Regions from separate parts of the Bifidobacterium sp. ESL0732 genome, predicted to be linked through region 1. Evidence: riboswitches for the same ligand, from Rfam matches in the RefSeq annotation. Region 1 holds a riboswitch; each other region holds the start of a gene.
What was found. Region 1 has a riboswitch for thiamine pyrophosphate ahead of OZX70_RS03475 (ABC transporter permease). Riboswitches for the same ligand answer to the same signal wherever they lie in the genome.
Positions count from the first base shown of each region.

Region 2: it holds a riboswitch for thiamine pyrophosphate, as region 1 does, so the genes downstream of both, OZX70_RS05130 (ECF transporter S component) here and OZX70_RS03475 (ABC transporter permease) in region 1, are expected to answer to the same signal.
Region 3: it holds a riboswitch for thiamine pyrophosphate, as region 1 does, so the genes downstream of both, OZX70_RS06850 (hydroxyethylthiazole kinase) here and OZX70_RS03475 (ABC transporter permease) in region 1, are expected to answer to the same signal.

Region 1 covers NZ_CP113920.1:920,126-926,042, forward strand. Annotated here, with positions in the region: gene mfd (transcription-repair coupling factor) at 1-1,516, shown strand, start outside; gene OZX70_RS03465 (ABC transporter ATP-binding protein) at 1,627-2,361, opposite strand; gene OZX70_RS03470 (NrtA/SsuA/CpmA family ABC transporter substrate-binding protein) at 2,370-3,395, opposite strand; gene OZX70_RS03475 (ABC transporter permease) at 3,505-4,242, opposite strand; TPP riboswitch at 4,406-4,544, opposite strand; gene eno (phosphopyruvate hydratase) at 4,752-5,917, shown strand, end outside.
Region 2 covers NZ_CP113920.1:1,307,576-1,313,492, forward strand. Annotated here, with positions in the region: gene OZX70_RS05125 (ATP-binding cassette domain-containing protein) at 1-1,649, opposite strand, end outside; gene OZX70_RS05130 (ECF transporter S component) at 1,781-2,410, opposite strand; TPP riboswitch at 2,460-2,582, opposite strand; gene OZX70_RS05135 (dipeptidase) at 2,768-4,135, opposite strand; gene OZX70_RS05140 (DUF3043 domain-containing protein) at 4,276-4,896, shown strand; gene lpdA (dihydrolipoyl dehydrogenase) at 5,042-5,917, shown strand, end outside.
Region 3 covers NZ_CP113920.1:1,760,438-1,766,354, reverse strand. Annotated here, with positions in the region: gene thiD (bifunctional hydroxymethylpyrimidine kinase/phosphomethylpyrimidine kinase) at 1-971, opposite strand, end outside; gene thiE (thiamine phosphate synthase) at 941-1,678, opposite strand; gene OZX70_RS06850 (hydroxyethylthiazole kinase) at 1,725-2,657, opposite strand; TPP riboswitch at 2,649-2,769, opposite strand; gene OZX70_RS06845 (NAD(P)H-binding protein) at 3,089-3,718, opposite strand; gene OZX70_RS06840 (NAD(P)-binding domain-containing protein) at 3,913-4,527, opposite strand; gene OZX70_RS06835 (helix-turn-helix domain-containing protein) at 4,956-5,309, shown strand; gene OZX70_RS06830 (TetR family transcriptional regulator) at 5,389-5,917, opposite strand, start outside.

The DNA of each region.
Region 1 (5,917 bases):
CGTCCAAGACGGCAAACAGGTGGCCATTCTGGCACCGACCACGCTTCTGGTGCAGCAACACTACGAGACGTTCACCGAACGCTACGAGGGTTTTCCGGTGGATGTCGCAGCGATGAGCCGGTTCCAGACCAAAAAGGAGATCGACGAGACGCTGAAGGGTCTCGAATCCGGCAAGGTCGATGTCGTTATCGGCACCCACAAGCTCTTGAATCCGAAAATCAAGTTCAAGGATCTGGGCCTTCTGATCATCGACGAGGAGCAGCGTTTCGGCGTCGAACATAAGGAGACCCTCAAGGCCCTGCGTACCAACATAGACGTGCTCTCGCTTTCCGCCACACCAATCCCAAGAACGCTGGAAATGGCCGTCACCGGCATCCGCGAGATGTCGACGCTGGCCACGCCGCCTGAGGACCGTTTGCCGGTGCTCACCTACGTCGGCGCCTACGAGGATGCTCAGGTCACCGCCGCTATTCGTCGTGAGCTCTTGCGCGGTGGTCAGGTCTTCTACGTCCATAACCGTGTCAACGACATCGACAAGGTGGCAGCCAAGATCCACGATCTGGTGCCCGAGGCGAAAATCGGCATCGCCCACGGCAAGATGGGGGAGAAACAGCTCGACAACATCATCCAGGACTTCTGGCATCGTGACATCGACGTGCTGGTATGCACCACGATCATCGAAACCGGTCTTGATATCACCAACGCCAACACGCTGATTGTCGATCACGCCGACCGTTTCGGCTTAAGTCAGCTCCATCAGCTGCGAGGCCGTGTGGGCCGTGGCCGCGAACGTGCATACGCTTACTTCCTTTACGACCCGAGTAAGCCGATGACCCAGCAGTCACACGACCGTCTGGCCACCATCGCGCAGAACACGGCGCTCGGAAGCGGTTTCGACGTGGCGATGAAGGATCTTGAACTGCGCGGAACCGGCAACCTTCTGGGCGGTGAGCAGAGCGGCCATATCGAGGGCGTCGGCTTCGACCTGTACGTGCGTATGGTTTCCGATGCCGTCGAGAAATACAAGGAGCCGGAACGTAGAGAATCCGTCGCCGTCACCATCGACCTACCCATCGAGGCTTCGATTCCGGTCGATTACATCGATTCGGATAAGCTTCGCCTCGAAGCCTACCGCAAGTTGGCCAGCGCGCGCACTGAAGATGATCTCACCGAGCTGCGAGAGGAACTTACCGACCGTTACGGCCCGTTGCCGGAGGAATTCGACACGCTGTTCGACGTCGCCAGACTTCGCAGCAAGGCTCGTGCGCTCGGCATCAGCGAAATCGTCACCCAAGGCAACCGTGTGCGCATCGCCAAGATTGACCCGCCGGAATCGTTGCAAATGCGGCTCTCGCGTATCTACAAGGGCTCGCAATACCGTCCGGTCACTCATACGTTGCTCATCCCCGCACCCTTCGGCGAAACGCTTGGCGGCAAGCCGATGACCAGCCCCGAGGTAATGGGCTGGACCGACCAACTGCTTGAAGATCTGGCGTGGCACGGAGGTTCGCGCTAAGGCCAGGCATCATTGGCAATACAGTAAAACGGATAAAAAATGTTGTGTGGTATATAGGCGATTTCGGAGGTATCGGAGTCGAAATCACCGTTTGCCAAACAGTCGGTAAGTCACGCTTTCCCGTATAGCATCCCGCGCAGGTCGTCCTCAATCTGGGTATGGTCTTGAGGCCGTCCCTCACTATCCAGGTCATGGCGATCGATATGGATGTCATCGGAAATCTCACCATCGGAAAGTACCAGCACCCGATCGGAGAGGCGCGTGGCTTCGGCGATATCATGGGTGACCATCAGCACGCCCCATTGATGCCTGGCGCACAATGCGGCCAATAGATTCTGCATGTCCAAGCGCGTGAGTGAATCGAGAGCGCCGAACGGCTCATCGAGCAGCAGGAGTTTCGGATTGCGCACCAAGACTCGAGCCAGCGATGCGCGCTGTGCCTGTCCTCCGGAAAGGGACGATGGCCAGGAATCGATATGATCGTCAAGTTGTACTTGTTTCAAGGCATTCTGTGCGATGTCTCTTCGTTCGTTTTTCGAGCCTGACAACCCCAACGTCACATTGTCCCACAGCCTCATCCAAGGTATCAGCCTGGCATCCTGAAAGGCAAGAGCGAACGAGTCCGTGGCTTCCATCCTGCCGCACAGTGGGGTGAGAAGCCCGGCGACGATACGCAGCAAGGTCGATTTGCCGCAGCCTGAACGGCCGATCAGCGAGACGAACTCACCTGTGCCTACTGTGGCGTTGATGTCGCGGAGCACCGGCCTGTCTGCGAACGACAGGCCGATGTGCTCCAAATCAAGCAGAGGAAGGTCGCTGGATTGTTGTGAAGCTTGTTGCGGCATGTCCTGGCTCACTTCGTGCAGTCGAGCACATGGGCGTCGAGGTTCGGCTTGGTCTTGATGAAGCCGAAATCGACGTATTGCTGTGCGATGTCATCAAGCATTTGCTTGCCTTTGGCATCCACCGGCAGGATTTTCGGTATGTCGAATTTTCTCACCTGCTTGATGATGGTGTCCGATGCACCGAATTTTTTGTAGGTCTGATAAATGAATTCCGGGTTTTTCTGCGCCTTATCGGATTCCTTGACCAGTGTCTGGTAGAGTTTCTTGACGATTTGCGGGTGTGCGTCGGCGAATTTCTTGGAGACCATATGTATGCTCACGTTCTTCGAATCATAGTGTTTTCCGTTGGTGATGAGCCGGGCGCCGGGTGTGGCCATGGCTGTGGCGAGGTTCTGGTCGTACGTCGCCAGCGCGTCGATTTTTCCGGAGGTGAATGCCGCGGCGAAATCGGTCTGGCTCAGTTCGACTTCGGTGACTTGTTTGGGATCGAGTCCGGCGTGGTGGAACGCGGCATTGACCACGTAGTCGCCGGTTGCGCCTTTTTTGTCGATACCGATGCGCTTGCCGTAGAGGTCTTTGAGGGTGGTGACTTTCGAGTTCGGGGCGGCCACGATGCCTTGGGAATCGCCGTCATAGTATTCGATGGCGAAGGCGACCCAGGGCTGCTTTTGATCAATAAGGCTGATGAAAGCTCCGGTGCCGGTACTGGTGGCTTCGGCCCGGCCTGCCAGAATGGTTTTACGTGCCGTATCTGGCGGGTTGAATGGTCCCATGAACTTGGCTTGGTAGGGCTTCATCGTCTCGCTGACGAATGGTTCGTTGTGTATGGTGGTCAGGTAGTTCGCCGTTGAAAGATAGGCGATCCGAATGGTGCCTTCGGATTTGGCGGAGCCCGATGCATTCGAGGTACCTGAGGAGGTTCCGCAAGCTGCCATTGCCACAACCGCAGCAAGCGTGCAGGTCGCTGCGCATATGCGACGTATTGTGCTATGTTGCTCTGCGTATGAGGCCGAGATGAGGTGATTTGTTTTCATGATACTTCCTTCTTCTTGAATGATGTTGAGTTCATAGGTCAAAATATTGGCGGTTTTGAACGTAGGCAGTCGAACGGGGACAAGTGACGATGCGGATAGCCTCACGGATTCAGTGCTTGTGGTTCCACGGGGTAAGCGCATGTTGCAGCAAGCCGACTATGGCTTCGCTTCCCAGCCCGAAGATGGCGTAAAGTACGATGCACAGCACCATCTGATCGGTACGAGAGAACTGCTGGGCACGGGAGAGGATATAGCCGATGCCCACTGAGGAGTTCACCGTCTCACAGGTGACCAGCGCGATCCACGCCACGGTGATGGCGAAGCGCAGACCGGTCATAAAACTCGGAAGGGCTCCCCGGAAAAGAATCCGACGTAGTACCAAGGGCTTGGGCAGCCGATACGCTTTGGCCAGCTCGATGAGCTTGGGGTCAAGATTACGGATACCGTCGCGCACATTGACGTAGATCAGCCCGAACACGCCGATGGCGATTAGCGCGATCTTCATAGATTCATCGATGCCCAGCATGATGATGAGCAGAGGCGAAAGCGCCGGGAACGGTATGGCACGCAACATATGCACCGGTTTGTCGACGAGGTCGAAGCCAATGGTCGAAGCTCCGGCGATCACGGCGACAGGCACGGCAATGACGATGCCCAGCCCGAGACCCAGCAGGACACGGGCAAGACTGATGCCGATCGATGGGAAGAGCAGGCCTTCGGCGTTCAGATCGCCGCACGACTTGATGACCTCGATAGGAGAGGGCAGCGGCCGAGATTCGGCGGGAGACAAGGTGGCGAAAAACCACCAGAGACATAAAACGACCGTGGAAAGCCATGGACCGATCATCTGCAGCAGCTTTATGCCTCCTCGTGGCCGCAGGTTCGCGCCTGTGCCCTGTTTGGAGGACATGGCTTCAGCGCCATCGAGGATGCCGGCGATATGCCGCATGCCCGACGAGGTTGAAGATGCTGATGATGAAGTTGCCGAATGGCTTTTCGGACGCACAATACCGTTGTGCATCGGACATCCCTTCGATAGCATTACCTACATCAGGTTCGATGAGTATGATCTCAGCCCGGCCGGTTCGCTTTTGTGTTTTGCACGCCAGCTTTTTCAAACACTTGGCTTGGGCACCCCATGTCAAAGAGTATTAGAACTCTTGAGCTGGACATCGAGGGGTGGATTGCTCAATAGGGCAATGACCGGAAAGGTTGCCGGCAATCCGGAAGGTACGACAAATTTGTGCGCACACTCTATGTTAACGTTCACATAAAATAGCCGATTTCGCTGGTTTACGTCCATCAAAGACATTAATCTTGGAACTGTTAGTGAAAGTCCATCTTTAAGGAGTAATTGTGGCAGCAATTGAAAGCGTATATGCCAGCGAAATTCTCGATTCCCGTGGAAACCCGACCGTCAAGGTAGTTCTCGACACCGTTGATGGTGCCGAAGGCATCGGCCTGGTTCCTTCTGGCGCTTCGACCGGTGAGGCTGAGGCTTGGGAGCGTCGCGATGGCGATAAGTCCCGTTACAACGGCAAGGGTGTTCTCGAAGCGGTTAAGGCCGTCAATGAGACCATCGCGCCCAAGGTCATCGGCATGGACGCCACCGACCAGCGCGCTCTTGACGAGACCATGATCGAGCTCGACGGCACCCCCAACAAGGGTAAGCTCGGCGCCAACGCCATCCTCGGCGTTTCGCTCGCGGCCCTCTATGCCGCCGCGGAATCCGCCGAACTGCCGCTCTACCGCTACATCGGCGGCACCAACGGCCACATCCTGCCGGTTCCGAACATGAACATCATGAACGGCGGTGCGCACGCTGATTTCGCCACCGACATTCAGGAATACATGATCTCCCCCTACGGCTTCGAGACCTACAGCGACGCGCTGCGCGCCGGTGTCGAGGTCTATCACACCCTCAAGGGCATCCTGAAGAAGGACGGCCACGATACCGGTCTTGGCGACGAAGGCGGCTTCGCTCCGAAGATGAAGACCAACGAGGATTCCCTCAAGTACATCATGCAGGCCATCGAGGCCGCCGGTTATGAGCCCGGCCGCCAGATCGGTCTGTGCCTCGACGTGGCGTCCTCCGAGTTCTACAACAAGGACACCAACACCTATCACTTCGACGGCGCCGACCGCGATGCCGACTACATGCTGAACTACTACAAGGAGCTTGTCTCCAAGTATCCTCTGGTCTCCATCGAGGATCCGTTCGCCGAAGAAGATTGGCCTGCATGGCAGAAGATCACCGCCGAGATGGGCGACAAGCTCCAGTTCGTCGGTGACGACCTGCTCGTGACCAACCCGAAGCGCCTGCAGAAGGGCATCGATCTGCACGCCGCGAACAGCCTGCTCGTCAAGCTCAACCAGATCGGCACCGTCACCGAGACGCTCGACGCCATCGAGCTCGCCACGGCCAACGGCTTCACCTCCATGGTCTCCCACCGTTCCGGCGAGACTCCAGACACCACCATCGCCGACCTTGCCGTCGCCAAGAACACTCGTCAGATCAAGAC
Region 2 (5,917 bases), 390 kb from region 1:
CGGGCACCCAAAGCCGTGACCAAATCTCGGTCGTGAGTGACCACGATGACGCTTACACCGTCACCACGCAGGGAATGAATCAGCGAGACGATCTGCATCCATGTACGCCTGTCCTGCCCGAACGTGGGTTCGTCAAGAATAATGACGCGAGGGGCCGCGGCAAGTGATGCGGCTACCGTCAGGCGGCGCTTCTCGCCACCGGAAAGCGTATAAGGATTGACAGAAGCATATTGCGAAAGCCTGAAGCGACGCAGCAACGCCATGGCCTTTTCCTTTGCCTCTGCCTCCGGAATGCCGGTACGCAAAGGGCCCAACATGACCTCGTCAAGAACGCTACCGCGCGCGAACTGATGCTCAGGATTCTGGAAAACGTAGGAAATCCGAGCTGCCAGTTCCGTCGATTTCCAATCCATCGGCGAATTGCCACTTGTACCCTGGGAGAGTGCTGGAGAGGCTTCAACGTTTCCTGCTACAGGTTGCAGAAGCCCTGCCAACGTCAATGAAAGCGTAGATTTGCCGACACCATTGCGACCAACCAACGCCGTGATCTGCTCGGCGGCGAACGACACGTTGATATGCTCGGCTATGGCTTTGCCGTTACGACCGATGGCCAGGTCTTTGGTCGAAAGCAGCGTCTTGCCATCGCCAAGTGCCGGATCGCTGTTCGGTTCGTCATCAGTATGAATACGGTGGATTTCGTCTTCCGGACGTCGGTATTTATCCGGCATCCAGATACCAAGCGCGGCAAAGTCAAGATCACGATTGCCGAACACCTCGTCAGGTGTACCGTCCGCGACCACAATGGTTCGTCTGAACCCGCTGTGGTCGATTTCCGCATCCTCGCCGACCTGAGTAACACGGGCCTTCACCTGGTCATCCGATTCCAACCCGAGAACTATGACTCTGTCAATAAGCTCAATCCACGGACCAGCTCGATGCTCGACCAAGAGCATGGTCGCCTTGGTATTATGCAATACATCAGTGACGGCATTGATAACCTGTTCGACGCCTTCCGGATCAAGATTCGCGGTCGGCTCGTCAAGAAGCAATGCCCCCGGCTGCATGGCCAAGGCCCCAGCCAACGCAAGCCGCTGCATCTGCCCGCCGCTCAAGTGCATGGTAGAACGGTGCAATTGCAACCCTTCAAGGCCGACAGCAGCAAGGCTTTGTTTCACGCGCTCCCAAATCTCAGGACGTGGCACGCCCATATTTTCAGGACCGAACGCGACATTGTCGCCAAGCCTTTCAAAAATCGTCTGGGCGTCAGGATCCTGCAACACGAGTCCAACACGACCGTGGGCTGCAGCGGCCGGGACGTCATCGACAAAGACGCCTCCCTCGGTGACCCCGCCTTCGGAATCCTCAACGGCGACGACTTCACTCGCGTCATTCTGCCCGGCCTCGCTCGTGGGTTCCGCTGCATCACCGCCAAGCAATCCCGAAGCACCTTCGAGTATCGTCGATTTGCCGATGCCCGAGGCGCCAAGAAGGAGCACGTGCTCACCAGGGCGAATGTCAAGATTCAGACCGCGTACGGCGAAATGTCGGCGTGAGGCATGGCGATAGCCCCAATGCTCGAAACGGATCGAGGCAGGCAGCACTTTGGGGGAAACGTTACCGATTGATGATTCCGCATTTCGCAAAACCATTTCATCGCCAATATCAGGAGCTTCCGAGGCATGCTGTTGTGCATCGTCGCCTTTTCGGCTATTGGCTACCTTCGATTGCTTGCCTTGCATACGTTCCCCCATCAATGCCTCAAAATTCTACCTGATACCACTCACTTGGAGGATGCACGAACCTGACGGCCTGAAGCGAACTTGTCGATGGCACCGGTTTTGGCGATGGCGATATAGAGGTACCACATCAGTACTCCGGCCACCAGTCCGCCAGAAATAATGGTGGCCACGAGATACCAGAGTCCATAAGCACCCATCATATTGAAACCTTGCAGGTGAGTAAAGAAGGTATAGGCCCAGCAGCCGATGGCGGAGACTACGCCGGAAAGCGTGACTGTGAGAAGGTTCCAGACTTTATACGCCACGCAAAGGAACACGACTTCTGCACACAGCCCCTGTACCAGCGCAATCAGAAACGTTTCCATGCCGCCCCAGGAATTGCCGAGCAACGCTTCGAGCACACCTGCAACGACTTCAGCGTATGTTGCGGCGCCGGGCTTACGCACGATGACCGCGGCGAGCGGGCCAGCGAAAAGCCAGAATCCGTTCATCAGACCGCCGAGACCGGGAATGAGGGCATCCAGAGGCGAGCCGATGGGACCGTATAGCAAGGCGGCAGCCCAGTAGACGAATGTACTGACGACACCGATGACTGAAGCGACGGCGATATCGACGACGCGCCAACGAAGGTTTGGTTTGGTTGCGACGGTTGCTTGATTCGATGATGACATGATTTGTGCCTTTCCAAGGTGCGCACCGCTTATCGGCGCGCATACAAGGCACGGGAAAAGAGAGACGTCCGTGCGCCGGCATTGTCCGGACTCACGTTCATTCGGTCGAGGATATTCCTCATCTCAGCCATCTGCCAGATTGCGCCGGTAGACAGCCCCCGTGTCAATTCGCCATCTTAGAGCAATCCCCTGTCATTCCCCAGCCTTGGGCCGTGTGGGCCGGTGATATACAATGTTCGGGACGCTCCTTGGCCGCTCGGCCGTGTCTTACGCCCGAACATCGCATATCCCCGTCCCACACTCTCACAGAGAAATTCAACTGACAGAGGTTGCGGGAGGTAGCTCACCAGCGAATAATCACTTCGCGAGTTTGTCTAGGATCAGGGCCTCAGTGAGGACGTTGTTTTTGAGGCTTGTCAGGTCGACCGACTCGTTGGGGCTGTGAGCGTTGCCCTTCGGATCTTCGGGGCCGGTGACCAGAACTTGGGCATTCGGGAAGATGCGTTGCAGTTCGGGGATGAACGGGATCGAGCCGCCTTCGCCCTTGTTGATGGGATCGACGCCGAATGCTTCGCGCATCGATTCCAGAGCGTCCTGAGTGGCTTCCGCATTGGGATCCATGCTCCAACCCATGCCGGTATCGAGCGTGGAGACAGAAACTTCGGCTCCGAACGGGGCATGGGAGCTCAGGAAGTCGGTGACGGCCTTGGCCGCGTCTTCTGGGCGCTGGTTCGGCGCGGTGCGTATGGACAGGCGGAAGCGGGTCTCGTTGGCGATGACGTTGAAGGAGCCATCCACCGGGTGCGCGTCGAAGCCGATGACGGAAATGCTGGGCTTGGTCCACAGACGTGAAGCCAACGAACCGGTGCCGGCGAAACGATAGGAATCGACCACCGAGGAATCGGCCCGTACGCTGGCCTCGTCCAGGTCACGCTGGAGTCCGCCGACAGGGTCTCCCCCCTCGAGTCCCGGAATATTGAGCGAACCGTCTTCGTCATACATTGAGGCAATCAGGATGGAAGACAAGGTATTCGTGTCGAGAATCGGACCACCAAACTGGCCGGAATGCACCGGATGCTCCAACGCCTTGACTGTCACATCCAAATCGGTATTGCCTCGCAAACTGGTGGTGAGGCTGGGAATCTCAGCACTCCAGTTGCCGGAATCGGCCACAATGATGACGTCGGAATCGAATTCGTCCTGATGCGCCTCGATGAAGGGAATGAAGCTCGGCGAGCCCATCTCCTCCTCGCCTTCGATGAAGACCTTGATATTGACCTTCAGATCGTCGCCCAATGCGTGCAACGCACCGGAATGGATGGCAATGCCACCGCCGTCGTCGGTCGCGCCACGTCCGTAAAGGCGACCGTCGATTTGCGTGGCCACAAACGGATCGGTGTTCCACGCGGAAGGATCCGGAACCGGCTGCACGTCGTGATGCGCGTAAAGCAACACGGTCGGCGCATCGGTGTCAACAATCTTGGAACCTACGACTTCGAACGCTCCCGGAGTGCCGTCAGGATTCTTGGATTGCACCACTTTCGCGTCCACACCGCGTTCTTTGAGCTCATCAGCCACGAATTGCGCCGAGCGACGCATGTGCTCGCCAGTGATGCCCTCGGCCGAAATGGATTTCAGCGCGACTTTCCTGCTCAACAGATCGACAACGCGATCAAAATCGGCGTCGACGCGCGAACGCAATTCTTCCTTGCTCAATGTAGCCATGTCATGCTCCTTGTCAAACGTGTTCATTCACCTCGATAATCACACAGACCCGAGAAAAACGCGAAAAATCGCTGAAAAATGCGTCAATCCCCTATATTTCTGTGTCTTTGCGCGTCGAGGCTTGCCCGTAGTCTCAAACCATGACATGGAATCCCTTCAGCAAGGACAAAGATAAGGAAGCGGCGCAGAAATCCGTCGATTCCGCATTGAAAGAACCTGAGGAACAGGAAGGCAAAGGCCGTCCTACACCCAAGCGCAAGGTCGCCGAGGAACGCAACCTCCATCCCATCGTTCCCAAGAACCGTAAGGCCGATCGGAAGGCCGCCAAAGAACGGATCAAGAAAAAAGAGGACGAACAGTACGATGCGATGCGTACCGGCGATGTGGCACATATGCCCCGTCTCGAACGCGACCCGGCGCACATCTACGCCCGAGATTATGTCGATGCCCGTTTCAATCTTGCCGAATACTTCATCCCGGTCATTTTCGCCGTCATGATCTTCGGCATCATCATCGCCTTCAAGTGGCCGGCGCTTTATACCCCGATACTTATGCTCTCTTACGTATATCTGATCGTTGCGGTCATCGACATCTTCGTGATGTGGCACGGCCTCAAAAAGAAGCTCATCGAGAAGTTCGGTGAAAAATCCGTCGGCAAAGGCTCACGCATGGGTTCCTACGCTTGGAGTCGAGCCCTTCAGCTTCGTCGTTGGCGCGTTCCAAAGCCATCGTCGAAGAAGCGAGGCAACTGGCCGAAGTAAATCAGCCCGCGTTTACGATTTAAAAGAAAAATGCCTTCACAACATTCCCAGAATGTGTGCGAAGGCATTTTTCGTTTATAGAGTTGCCGCGCTCGTCATTCTTCGTTTCACCGTTATTATTGAGTTAATCAAAACTTGGAGCATCATGCAGAATACACATATTGACATTGCCATTATCGGCGGCGGGCCCGGCGGATACGCCACAGCATTACGGGCCAGCGAGCTTGGGCTTTCGGTCGTTCTGATTAATCGGGAGGATCGGCTCGGAGGCACCTGTCTCAACCGCGGGTGCATCCCGTCGAAAGCCCTCATCACCGCAACGCGGGCAATCCACAATGTCGACGAAGCCAAACGTATGGGTATCAACGCACATGTCGAGAGCATTGACTTTGCCAAACTCACGGAATTCAAGAACGGTTCCGTCAAGGCAATGACGGATGGCCTTGCTTCGTTGCTTGCCGCAAGAAAGGTGACGGTTATCAAAGGTGAGGCTTCGATTGTCAAGAACCATTGCGTAAGAGTAAAGCTTAATGAAGCAAAAGGAGACGACGCTTCCATCGAAATCACCGCCGACAATATTGTCGTAGCCACTGGCTCACGTCCACGGCCATTGCCAAATCATCCTTTCGATGATGCGATAATCGACTCGACTCAAGCTCTCAACCTGCCGCAATTTCCCAAGTCCGCGGTCATCATCGGAGCCGGAGCCGTTGCCGTCGAATTCGCGTCAATGTGGAACGCAGCAGGTGTTGATGTGACTCTGCTGATCCGCCACGAACGGGTCCTCTCACATACGCATCGCCGCACTTCAATGGCACTGACCCGTGCGCTGACCAAAGACGGGGTGCGTATCGTCACCCATAGCCATGTGGCCAAGATTGAAAAATCGGCAAACACGCACGGAGCAACCGTCAGTTATTCCACCGACAAGGATGAAACCACACATCAAGTCAACGCTGATGTGGTATTGGTCGCCATCGGACGCGATCCCAATACCGATGCCGCTTGGTTTGGAAATGCC
Region 3 (5,917 bases), 840 kb from region 1:
AGGTCAAGGCCGGCAGCGATGCAACCGGTGAGGTAGTCCTTGGCGTTTTGTACGGCCTCGGTCAACGATTCGTGTTTGGCTAGGCCTGCGGCGATGGCGCTGGAAAGAGTGCAGCCAGTGCCGTGGGTATTGGGATTGTTGATGCGAGTGTGGCGAAACCATGTGGTCTCACCGTTCTCGAAGAGCAGGTCGTTGGCCGCGCCTTGCCGATGCCCGCCTTTGATGAGCACTGCACAGCCGCCACAACGTTCGACGATGGTGCGGGCAGCATTGATGGTGCTCGCTTCGTCGCTGATGGCGAGGTTGTGTGCTGATGTGGTGTCGCGATCGCGAACAGGTCGGGTCCCGAGATTTGCGATGGTTTCGGCTTCGGGGATGTTCGGCGTCACCAGGGTGGCAAGCGGTAGAAGCTTCGTGCACAGTGTGTCGATCGAAGCCTTGCTGCTCAACCGGTCGCCGCTGGAAGCGATCATCACCGGGTCGACCACAACGTTGACAGCATTGTAATACTTAAGCCGATCGGCAATGACTCCGATGAGTTCGGCGTTCGGCACCATACCGATTTTGACGGCGTCTGGCCGGATGTCTTCGAAGACGGCAGCAATCTGCGCTGCCAACATGTCCGGCGAAGGAGCCGCGGAAGCCCTTACGCCGGTCGTGTTCTGTGCGGTCAACGAGGTGATGGCGCTCATTCCATAAACCCCGCAAGCCATGAACGTCTTGAGATCGGCTTGAATGCCGGCCCCACCCGAAGAATCGCTGCCTGCGATGGAGAGCACTGCAGGCAGCTTGTATGGGTGGACACCGACGGTGTCCGTTGAATTGCACTTGGCCGGATTCGTATGAGTCTCGGATGTTTCGTTTATCCCAGTATCATTCGAAAGATGGTTTTCTGCCTTTGTTTCATGCTCGCCGCTTAGCGATGCATCCTGCGACATCATCAGCCACGTTTTGCGCGTGCGGCGTTCCATGAGCTCACCATAGCTTTTGTCGTGGCTTGCGGATTGTCGGCTCCGGCGATGGCCGAGACCACGAACCAGCCGGCGGCTTCGGTTTGCGCCAGCTCCGGCAGGTCTTCGAGTTTCACTCCGCCGCCCACGACAATGGGATAGTTCGATTCACGGCACAGCGCGTTGATGGATTCCGTGTCCTGCGTGTGACGTTTGTGGTCGGCGCCGAAGACGATACAGTCGGGCTTGGTGGTGCTGGGGTGCAGCGGGCCGGCACCGATGTAGTCGATGGTGCCGTCGGGCAGGGCGTTGGCGGTCTTCACTTCGTCGAGCACCTTGCAGCTCAGCCCGATGATGGCGTCCGGGCCGAGCAGCTTGCGCGCCTCTTCCGGGTTCATATCGTCCTGCCCGATGTGAACGCCGTCAACCTTGATCCCCAGATCACGGCACTGCCAAGCCGCATCCACGCGGTCGTCGATGACCAGCGGGACGGACTCGGACGCTCCGGCCTGTGCGATGACTTCGGCACTCCGCCGTGCAATTTCGGTGATATCCCTGGCGTCTCCGGGCTTGACGCGAATCTGGACGAAGGTGATGCCACCGGCCAGCGCCTGTCGCACGATGTCGGGGACAGGCCGCGATTTGGTGTCGGCCGGCCCGAGCACGAGGTAAGAGCTCAGGTCGAAGTTATGGCGCATGGAAGCAAATGATGAATTGTTGGTAGTCATAATTGTCTCGATTCTCTATGGTTAAGAAATACGTTGTGTGGTGTATTCAGGCGAGAATCGGCGAGGCGGCGATCTGCGCGGGTGTGGTCGACCAGAGTCCGTCGAGGAAGGCGACCTGGAAGGAGCCGGGGCCGTGGGAGTTGGCTTCGCCGGTTTCGCTGGCACGGTTATAGAGGGCGCTTGCGGCGAGGGCTGCGGTCAGCGGGTCAGCAACGGCCAGATAGGTCGCGGTCACACCGCCCAGTGAGCAGCCGGCTCCGGTGATCTTGGTCATCATCGCACTGCCGCCGGGCAGACGATAGGTGTGTTCGCCGTCGGTAACCAGATCGGTTTCGCCGGAAACGGCGACGGCGCCTTGGCCCTGAGCGTCGGACTTGGCGATGAATCGGGCCAGTGCCTTGGCCGAGGCTTCAGCCGCTTCGACGTCGTCTGCGGATTCCACGCCGACCGGTCCGCTGGACTGCCGTGCAATGCTGTCCAGCGCATTGTCGTTTTCCTGAAGCGGCAGCTCCCACATCTCGCGCAGTTTGATGACTTCGGAGGCGTTGCCGCGGATAATGGTCGGCGGTGCCGCCTTGAACGACTTCAAAATGGCGGTGCGCGTGGTCCCCATTCCCGCAGCCACCGGGTCGAGTACCCAACGATGGTGGTCGGCATGGAATTTCTCGGTGATCTGCTTCAGCGCGTCCTTGTAGAACGGCAGCAGCGTGCCCACGTTGATGTAGCTGGCGCCGCTCGCCGCCTCGCCGCCCGCGATGTCGTCGGGCAGGAAGCTCATCGCTGCGGTGCCGCCCGCCGCCAGCTGCGCATTGGCCACAAGGTTGATGGTCACGAAGTTAGTGAAAGACTGGGCCAGCGGCGTGGTGTCACGCACGGTTTGCGCAGCCGTACGAATGCTTAATCGCAACGGATTATCCGCCGCCAGATCCTTGAGATTGCCGAGATTGTTGTTTGTTGATGAGTATGCGTCATTGACCATATTCGCGTCTCCCTACGATGGTATTAACCAACAGGTTCCAAGGGTCGGGCGTTGTGTCCGTCTCAACTTGCGCGCCCGCCGAAGCGGACCGCAGGTTCCCCTGCACTTACAAGTCACGACGCTATGCGCTTCATTGGACAAGGGTGATTTGGGTTCATTACAGCTGTGCTCATTGGCGGCCATCCATAGTGTTTCTTTATGCAATGCAATAGTAAAACTGTGTTTGAAAATGAGAACGCAACGTTGCGTTCCGTTGGACGGAGACAAGCAGCATGGTCGTGTCGGTCGGTCGCTTTATATTCTCGCGCTCCGGCAGTCTGGTGGCAATGTGGCATGAATGTGCCTCTGACCCTTTAGAAACATAATTTCTGGATAGGTCAGAGGCACAGTCAAAGTGAAGGTCTGATGCTATTTGTTGATTTAGGACGTCATTACCATCGTACGGAGATGCGCTCGCGGTCATGCGGACGGTCGGTTTCGATCTCGTCAACCATCGCGATGGCATAGTCGGCGTAGCTGATGGCGCTCTTGCCGTCCTTGTCGGTGGTGTAATCCTCGCCCGCAAGCACATAGTGACCGGTACGTTCGCCGTCGGCCTGGAAGTCGCCGGCGGGGCTGATATAGGTCCAATGCACGTCGTCACGCCCGCGCAGCGCGTCAAGCGCCTTACCCATTGCCAGCGGCACACCTTTGATCTCTTCAGGGAACGTGTCCGAAAGTTGGGCGGTGTGTTCCTTGTTTGTGTAAAGGCTGCCCGCGCCGCCGACCACTAGCAGGCACGTGTCGGTGCCGGAAACAAGGTCGGCCAAGTGCTTCAGCGAGGTGCCGTATTCGTCGAACTTCGCCGGGTCGAAGACGCCGAAAGCGCTCACTACTGCGTCAAAACCAGCGAGGTCGTCGGCTGTGAGATTGTAAAGGTCCTTGATGATGGCGTGCTGGGCGGCGGTCTTGTTTTCGCTGCGCACGACTGCGGTGACGTCCATGCCGCGATTGACGGCTTCGGCGACGATCAGCCGTCCGGCCTTGCCGTTGGCCGCGACTACTGCGATGTTCTTGCTCATAAACATGTTCCTTTGTTGAAATGATTGGTGGGTTGAGAATTGGCGTAAAAGTGATTGATAGGCGAATGTGGAATTGGACTTCGTGTTGGTGCAGATGGCCGCATTGCGTTTACTGCGGTTACGTGAGGTGCTGATATCGACGTTGCGGGTGAATGATTGTTGGATCGATTCACCCACGACAAGTTGCCATCAAGTTACTCGACGACCTTGAATCCGCCGGTCCACGGGGTGCCGCCGCCCATCGCGACGACCATCTGCAAGGCGCCGAACGCTTCCATGTAGCTGGCGCGCTTGAGAGCGCCGACATCCACGAAACGCAGTCCCGCGGCCTCAACTAGAGACTTCAGCGCGGTTTTGGCCTCGCTCGAGTCAGAGGCGGCCATCACGGTCACCGGTTTGCCGTCGATGGTGCCCGACGCCAGAGTGGCGGCGAAGGTGGTGTTGAACGCCTTGACCACGTTGCTGTCCGGCAACTTGGCTGCGAGGTCTTCGGCTGCGGAATCGGCGCCGTTCGGCAAGGCGAGGTCCATAGTGTTGAAATCGACGGGGTTGCTCGGATCGACTACGGTCTTGCCGGCCAGTTGCTCGCCGTAGTCGGCCACTACGCTGGCCTCGGCGGCCTGGGGGAGTGCCAGCACGACGATGTCGCCGGTGATCGGCTCGCCCCATGCCGCCGCCTTCACGCCGCCGATCGCCTCAGCCTTGGCCTTGTCGCGGTTGATGACCTGTACGTCGGCGCCCGCTTTTACGGCGAGGCCCGCCACGCCTGATCCGATGTTGCCTGCTCCGAAAACGGTTACTGTTGCCATGATGATGCTCCTTGTTTTGATACCTGTGCTGTGGTTGTTTCTGATGATGCCGTGTCTGTGGTCATTGCCGCTTTGCCGGCTGATGGTGTCAACGGCTGTGTTGATGTCGTTGTTGCTTTCACTATAGCGGAGAACAGTAGTAAAAGTTGGTAGTTACAAAAAGGAAGTATAGGAACTTTAAAGTAAGCTTTGTGGATTTCCAACAGAAAAGATGAATAATAAATCCGGTATTACGCTACTAGAGGAACCATCTTTTAAGTTGATAGTGTCTAAAAATATCTTTAGTATCTTAAAATAACTATTGAAAGTGTACAAACGCAGGATATCCGCTGAATTGTTGCCGACAATAAGTCGTCGGGGTTCGGAATGGAGTACGTGCCTCTACGGTTTGATCGGCATATGGCACGTGCGTTAAAAGGAATAGGGAAATGACGATGCGAGGAAAATTCGATAAAAACGCGTTGCCGGCGTGTCCGGTGGAGACCACGATGACATTGATCGGCAACAAGTGGACGGTGCTGATTGTCCGCGATCTGTTGCAAGGCACCAAGCGGTTCAGTGAACTGCAACGTTCGGTCGGCGACGTTTCGCAGAAGGTGCTCACCTCGAATCTGCGTGAGATGGAAGCCGACGGTTTGGTCAATCGCAAGGTCTATGCCGAGGTACCGCCGCGTGTCGAGTATTCGCTCACCGATACCGGCCGCAGCCTGAAGACGGTCATCGACGCCTTGCGTTCGTGGGGAACGAGCTATAAAGAGGCCATGGGCCAGCCGGTTGACTGATTGGCGAAGTGGTGGGACGGAGCCGCGAAATGGAGCGGACCGAGACAAGGCCGATTGTCGGGTCGGTGAAACCGTAAAGTTACTTGGACGTACCTGGGCCCCAACCATCGATCAACGCGTCAAGGGCTTTTTGGTATTCGTCCTTCATCCTCCAGGGCGTGGAGGTGTCGGCCAGTGGTGCCAGCAACTTGGCGAGTTCAGGGAATTGACGCATGGCCTCGTCGCGTGTCGCGTCTGATGGGTCGGGGGTGGACCGTCCTGTGTCGCCGAAGGGGGCGACGGCTTCGGCCAGCACATAGCCAGTAGTCAGGATGGTGGCGCCTTGGATCAGCCCCACCAGGTCGTCGGGTGGATTCTTTCCGGCAAGAACAGTCATGAAAGGTTTGATGGCAGCGGCGAGGAGTTGGTATTGCTCCAAGGTATCGATAGGATGTGTTGCCACCAAAATCGCCGCGTTGGGGTGTTTGAGCAGCGTGGCATGCAACTTCATCGCGTAGCGTTTCACATGGCTTTTCCAATCGCGGTCGATGGCGGTGTCTGCGGTATCTGGTGTCTTCTTTGACTCTGTTTTCGAAGCTGTATGAGTGGTTGTGTCACGCTTTGTGTCG